Regions from separate parts of the Clostridium sp. HBUAS56017 genome, predicted to be linked through region 1. Evidence: riboswitches for the same ligand, from Rfam matches in the RefSeq annotation. Region 1 holds a riboswitch; the other holds the start of a gene.
The links. Region 1 has a riboswitch for FMN ahead of ribD (bifunctional diaminohydroxyphosphoribosylaminopyrimidine deaminase/5-amino-6-(5-phosphoribosylamino)uracil reductase RibD). Riboswitches for the same ligand answer to the same signal wherever they lie in the genome.
Positions count from the first base shown of each region.

Region 2: it holds a riboswitch for FMN, as region 1 does, so the genes downstream of both, FAY47_RS13340 (ECF transporter S component) here and ribD (bifunctional diaminohydroxyphosphoribosylaminopyrimidine deaminase/5-amino-6-(5-phosphoribosylamino)uracil reductase RibD) in region 1, are expected to answer to the same signal.

Region 1 covers NZ_SULK01000005.1:78,647-82,072, reverse strand. Annotated here, with positions in the region: gene FAY47_RS06555 (homocysteine synthase) at 1-1,057, shown strand, start outside; FMN riboswitch at 1,147-1,261, shown strand; gene ribD (bifunctional diaminohydroxyphosphoribosylaminopyrimidine deaminase/5-amino-6-(5-phosphoribosylamino)uracil reductase RibD) at 1,451-2,545, shown strand; gene FAY47_RS06545 (riboflavin synthase) at 2,548-3,195, shown strand; gene FAY47_RS06540 (bifunctional 3,4-dihydroxy-2-butanone-4-phosphate synthase/GTP cyclohydrolase II) at 3,208-3,426, shown strand, end outside.
Region 2 covers NZ_SULK01000015.1:32,024-35,449, reverse strand. Annotated here, with positions in the region: partial or broken gene FAY47_RS13345 (Tex family protein) at 1-1,483, shown strand, start outside; FMN riboswitch at 1,527-1,644, shown strand; gene FAY47_RS13340 (ECF transporter S component) at 1,760-2,341, shown strand; gene FAY47_RS13335 (SH3 domain-containing protein) at 2,555-3,426, shown strand, end outside.

The sequences.
Region 1 (3,426 bases):
GGGAATTGGAGCATTAGCAACAGCGAGTGGAGCAGCTGCAATTACCTATTCAATACTTAATATTGCTGGGGTTGGTGATGAAATAGTTGCGGCATCAACTCTTTATGGTGGAACTTATAATTTGTTCTCCTTAACTCTACCTAGGCTTGGAATTAAAACTACTTTTGTAGATCCAGATGAACCAGAAAATTTCGAAAAGGCTATTAATGAAAACACAAAAGCACTATATGTTGAATCAATAGGAAATCCAGGGATTAATGTTGTTGATATAGAAGCTGTAGCTAATATAGCTCACAAACATGGAATACCATTAATAGTGGATAATACTTTTGGAACACCTTATTTAATTAGACCAATAGAATATGGAGCTGATATAGTAGTACATTCAGCTACTAAGTTTATTGGAGGACATGGTAATTCAATAGGTGGAGTAATAGTGGATGGTGGTAATTTTGACTGGGCACAGAACGATAAGTTCCCAGGATTTACTCAGCCAGATACAAGTTATCATGGATTGAGATATGCTCATGATATTGGAGCTGCTGCTTTTATTACTAAGGCACGTGTTCAATTACTAAGAGATACTGGAGCTTGCATAAGTCCATTTAATGCATTTTTATTGTTGCAAGGACTTGAAACTCTTTCATTAAGGGTAGATCGTCATCTCGAAAATAGCAAGAAAATAGCAGAATATTTGAATTTTCATGAACAAGTAGCTTGGGTGAATTATCCTTCATTAGAAGGTAATAAATACTATGACTTAGCTAAAAAGTATTTACCAAAAGGAGCCGGATCAATATTTACATTTGGAGTAAAGGGTGGAGAAGAAAAAGCACGTAAGTTCATAGATAGCTTAGAGATATTCTCACAATTAGCAAATGTTGCAGATTCTAAATCCTTAGTTATACATCCTGCATCAACTACTCATCAGCAATTATCTGATGAAGAGCAAAAAGATGCTGGTGTTACAAAGGATATGATTAGATTATCTATAGGAACAGAACATGTTGACGATCTTATTGAGGATTTAGAGAATGCTTTTAAAAAGATAAAATAAAGTTGTAGTAAATATAAGATTATATTATTTTTTATAGTAAGATATTGACAGAATAGAAAAATAAGAATAATATGGGTATGTAAAATTAAATAATTCTTCGGGGCAAGGTGTAATTCCTTACCGGCGGTATAGCCCGCAAGCCATTGTGCATGATTCGGTGAAATTCCGAGGCCGACAGTAAAGTCTGGATGTGAGAAGATAGTGATAGATATAATAGAATTATATCAATTTTGTATACATTGCTCTGAAATATTTATATTTCAGAGCTTTTTTATACAATTGGTTTTTATATACCTAATTAAAGCCTCGAGTTATATACTCGAGTTTTTTTATTTTAAAGATTAAAGTTAAAGGCCTTGAAGGATAATAAGTAATAAAGAAAGGAGAGTATAAATGGATGAAAAGTATATGGAAATGGCATTGAGCTTAGCTAAGGAAGGAAGTGGCTTAGTGAGTCCAAACCCAATGGTAGGAGCTGTCATTGTAAAGGAAGGAAGAGTTATTAGCAAGGGATATCACAAAATGTATGGAGGAAATCATGCAGAAGTGGAAGCTTTCAATAGTACTGATGAAGATGTTGAAGGAGCAACTATGTATGTGACTTTGGAACCCTGTTCACATTATGGAAAAACACCGCCTTGCGCAGATTTGATAATCAAGAAGAAAATAGCAAAAGTTATTATAGGTACTTTAGATCCAAATCCTTTGGTATCAGGTAATGGAGTGAAAAAACTTAAAGATGCTGGAATTGAAGTGCGAGTTGGGGTATTAGAAGATGAATGCAAAAAAGTTAATGAAATATTTATGAAATATATTTCAGAAAAGACACCATTTGTTTTGATGAAAACAGCTATGTCTCTAGATGGAAAGATTTCAACTTATACAGGAGAATCAAGATGGATTTCAGGAGAGGAATCAAGGAAACAAGTTCATAGATTAAGAGGAAAGTATTCAGCTATAATGGTTGGCGTAAATACAGTTATTCAAGATGATCCAGAACTTACTTGTAGAATTGAAGGAGGCAAAAATCCAATTAGAATAATCCTAGATAGCAATTTAAAAATTCCAGTAAATTCTAAGGTGGTTCAAAGTGCAAAGGATGTGAAAACCATAGTTGTAGCAACTAAAAAAGCACGTATACAAGATGGAATAATATTAGAAAAGAAGGGGATAAATATATTATTAACCAATGAAGTGAATGGGAGAGTAGACTTGAGGGAACTGGTAAAAAAGCTAGGAGAGCAGAATATTGATAGTATACTTCTTGAAGGAGGAGCAACTTTAAACTTTTCAGCACTTCAAGAAGGAATAGTAGACAAAGTTCAGATATATGTAGCTCCTATGTTATTAGGTGGAGAAATGTCTAAGTCTATAGTAGGAGGAAAGGGAGTAGAGCATTTAAAAGATGCTTTTAGATTAAAAAATTTAACTTCTAAGTCAATAGGTAAAGATATTTTAATAGAAGGATATGTAAAAAAGGGAGATTAGATATGTTTACAGGGATTGTTGAAGAAATAGGAGAGATCGAGTCTATAAAAAGTGGAGAAAAGTCTTCTACTTTGGTGATAAAAGCTAATAAGGTTATTCAGAATACTAGAGTAGGAGATAGTATTTGCACAAATGGAGTATGTCTTACTGTAACCAGTATGGGAAAAGATATATTTGAGGCAGATGTAATGGCAGAAACCTTAAGAAGAAGCACTTTAGGAGAGCTTAAAAAGTCAAGTAAGGTAAATCTTGAAAGAGCATTAACTTTGCAAGACAGACTAGGGGGACATTTAGTAAGCGGACACATCGATGGGATAGGAGAAATAATCTCTATTAAAAAGGAAGATACTGCTACATGGTTCCATATAAAAGTAGAAGATAATTTGCTCAAATATATAGTAGAAAAAGGTTCCATAACTATAGATGGAATAAGCTTAACAGTAGCATATGTAGATAGTAAAAGTTTTAAGGTATCAATAATACCTCATACATCTAAAGAGACTATTTTACTAAATAGGAATGTTAGAGATATGGTAAATATTGAGTGTGACATTCTTGGGAAATATATTGAGAAGCTATTTGGGTATAGGAAAGAAGATAAAAAGAACAATATAGATGAAGAGTTTTTAAAAATAAATGGGTTTATGTAAGGAGAGAGTAATATGTATAAATTTAATACTATAGAGGAAGCTATAGAAGATATTAAAGAAGGTAAAATGTTAATTGTTATAGATGACGAAGATAGAGAAAATGAAGGCGATCTTGTAGTAGCTGCTGAAAAAGCTACGCCAGAAATAATAAATTTTATGGCAAAGCATGCTAGAGGATTAATCTGCATGCCTATGGAAGAAGAGAGATTAAAGGAATTAGATATCAATCAG
Region 2 (3,426 bases), on a different contig from region 1:
AGAAAAGATTCTTTCTGTAAAGGTTACTTTAAGTGAAGATAAAGTAATTAGCTATTTGGAGAGAGAGCTTCTTAAAAAGAATGAAACTACAGACGAAAAATTAAAGCTTGCTATAAGAGATGCCTATAAGAGATTGGTTTTTCCATCAATAGAAAGAGAAATTAGAAGTGAGCTTACTGATAAGGGTGAAGTTGGAGCTATAATGGTTTTTAAGGAAAATTTAAAGGCATTATTAATGCAAGCTCCTATAAAAGGGAAAGTAGTTATGGGATATGATCCAGGGTTTAGAACTGGGTGTAAAGTTGCTATTTTAGATGCAACAGGAAAGTTCTTAGAAAATGTTGCGGTATATCCAACTGTTCCAAGAAAAGATATAGAAGGAACTAAAAAGACTTTGAAAGCTCTTATAAAAAAATACGATGTAGATGTTATATCATTAGGTAATGGAACTGCCTCAAGAGAATCAGAAGAAGTTATATCTGAGATGATTGCAGAGATTAAAGAAGATACTGGTAAAGAATTAGCATATGTCATAGTATCAGAAGCTGGAGCTTCTGTTTACTCAGCTTCTGAACTTGCAACTAAAGAATATCCTGATCTTGATGTAACAGTTAGAGGCGCTATATCAATAGGTAGAAGACTTCAAGATCCACTAGCAGAGCTTGTAAAGATAGATCCTAAAGCTATAGGAGTAGGACAGTACCAACATGATGTTACCCAAAAGAGATTAGAAGAATCTCTTAAAGGAGTAGTAGAAGATTCGGTAAATAAAGTTGGAGTTGATTTAAATACTGCAACACCATCATTACTAACATATATTTCAGGTATTAATGCAGCTATTGCAAAAAATATTGTAGATTATAGAGATGAACAAGGTGGATTTAAAAGTAGAAAAGAACTTTTAAAAGTTAAAAGATTAGGGCAAAAAGCTTATGAACAGTGTGCAGGTTTTTTAAGAGTAGCAGAGAGTAAAGAACCTTTAGATAATACATCAGTTCATCCAGAGTCATACAGTGAAGCAAAAAAACTTATGGAGATATTAGGATACTCAGCTGATGATTTGAAGAATAAGAAATTAGAAGATATAGAAGAGAGAGTAAAAAATAAAGGATTAAATAATATTGAAAAAGATTTTGAAATTGGTGAATTAACATTAAAGGATATTATTAAAGAACTTCAAAAGCCTGGTAGAGATCCTAGAGATGAAATGCCAAAGCCGATTTTAAAAACTGGGGTTGTAGATCTTAAAGATTTATCAGCAGGAATGGTTCTTATGGGAACAGTAAGAAATGTATCTGACTTTGGAGCATTTGTTGATATAGGAGTTCACCAAGACGGATTGGTTCATAAGAGCCAAATGGCAGATAGATTTGTTAAGCATCCTCTGGATATAGTTAAAGTTGGAGACATAGTTAAGGTTAAGATATTGGAAGTAGATACTAAACGTAAGAGAATAGGATTAACAATGAAAGACATAGAATAGTATATATTGCAACAATTTTAAAATAGGTGTATAATATAAACAAAAAAGTCTTCAGGGCGAGGTGTAAGTCCTCACCGGCGGTATAGCCCGCGAGCTAAGTTTTTAGTTGATTCGGTTAAATTCCGAAGCCGACAGTATAGTCTGGATGAGAGAAGATAACATACAATAGTTAGAAAGATAATTCTAATGAATTTGTTATCATTAGCCCTGACGTAGAATGTCAGGGCTTTATTTGTTTTTAACATCCACCCTAGGAGAAAAAATTGGAGGGTTAAAATGAATAATTTAAACACACGATTAAACAAATTAATTAAAATTTCATTATTGTCAGCTATAGCAGTGATTCTAATGTATATTGAAGTTCCAATATTGCCTGCTTTCGGTTGGTTAAAGATGGATATTAGTGAATTGCCAGTACTTATGGGTGCTTTTGCATTTGGTCCTATTGCTGGAATAGTTATTGAAGGAATAAAGATATTATTGTTCTTACTACTTAGAGGTACTCAAACTGGTGGAGTGGGAGAAGTTGCTAACTTTATAATTGGAATATCATTTATTTTACCAGCAACAATTATATACAATAGAAGAAAGAGCAAAAAAAATGCTGTTATTGGTATGATAGTAGGGGCATTATTTATGGAGGTATTTGCAATAGTAGCTAATGTATATTTCTTATTACCTGCTTATGGTATGGCAATGGAACCATCACAATTGATGAATTATGTTACTGCAGGTTTATTACCTTTTAATGGAGTTAAGGCCGTTCTAGTTTCTGTTATTACGTTCTTAGTTTATAAGAGAGTATCTGTAGCAATATTTAAGGTAGAACCTGAAGTTAGAAAAACTAGAGAAATATAGATATTATAAAAAGTTTATAGGATATTAATTTTTTAAGACCTTTTTGAAAAATGAGAAATTTGTCAAAAGGGTCTTATTTTTTTGGTAAATTATTCGATAATAAGGTTAGAAAAAGAATAATATGGTATAATATATTCATATATGAATAATAAGTGACTTTTTGTAAAGTGAAATTGATATATATTAAGTATTACAGATTGAAGGAGATAAGTTATGAAAAGAAATAAAATAATGAAACTTGTAGTTGCATCATCGGCAATTGCAGGAGGGATAAGTTTATCTAGCAATACTGTACATGCAACTGAAAACAATGCTGGTAATATTAAAACTGGCGAGTTAACTAAAAGTAGTATGGCATTAAAAAGTGTTACTAAAGGAAAAGTGGTTAATATAAGCACTAATCTTAGAGTTCGTTCAGATGCAGGAACTAACTATGATACTATTGGATATTTATATAATGGACAAGAAATTGAGGTTAACTCAGAAAAAGGTGGCTGGTATAGGATATCTTTTAATGGGAGAGAAGGGTATGTTTCAAAAGATTATATAAATTTAAATGAATCTCTTTCAAATACTGTAGTTACATCTGAAAAAAAAGGACAAGTAATAAATATAACAAGTAGTTTAAATATAAGACAATCAGCAAGCACAGGTTCAGCTGTAATTGGATCATTAAGAAATGGTGATACATTTGAGATTATATCAAATAGTAATGGTTGGTATAATATAAAATCACAAAACACAATAGGTTTTATAAATGGTGAATATGTAAAAGAAGTAGATAGTTCAAGTATACAAAATAAACCTAAACCACAAGTTGAAGTAAAATCTGGGGTAAAAGGAAAAGTAGTTAATATAACATCTAATTTAAGAGTTAGGACAAGTCCTTCTACTTCTTCATCTATTTTAGGTTATATATTAAACGGACAAGAAGTTGGTATAACAGGTGAAAATGGAGATTGGTATAAAATTTCCTTTAACAATTCAGATGGATATGTTTCAAAAGAATATGTTCAAAAAGAAAATGCAACACCAGTAAATACAAAAGCTGAAACACAAGAAAATTTTACAGCAAGTGGAAGAGG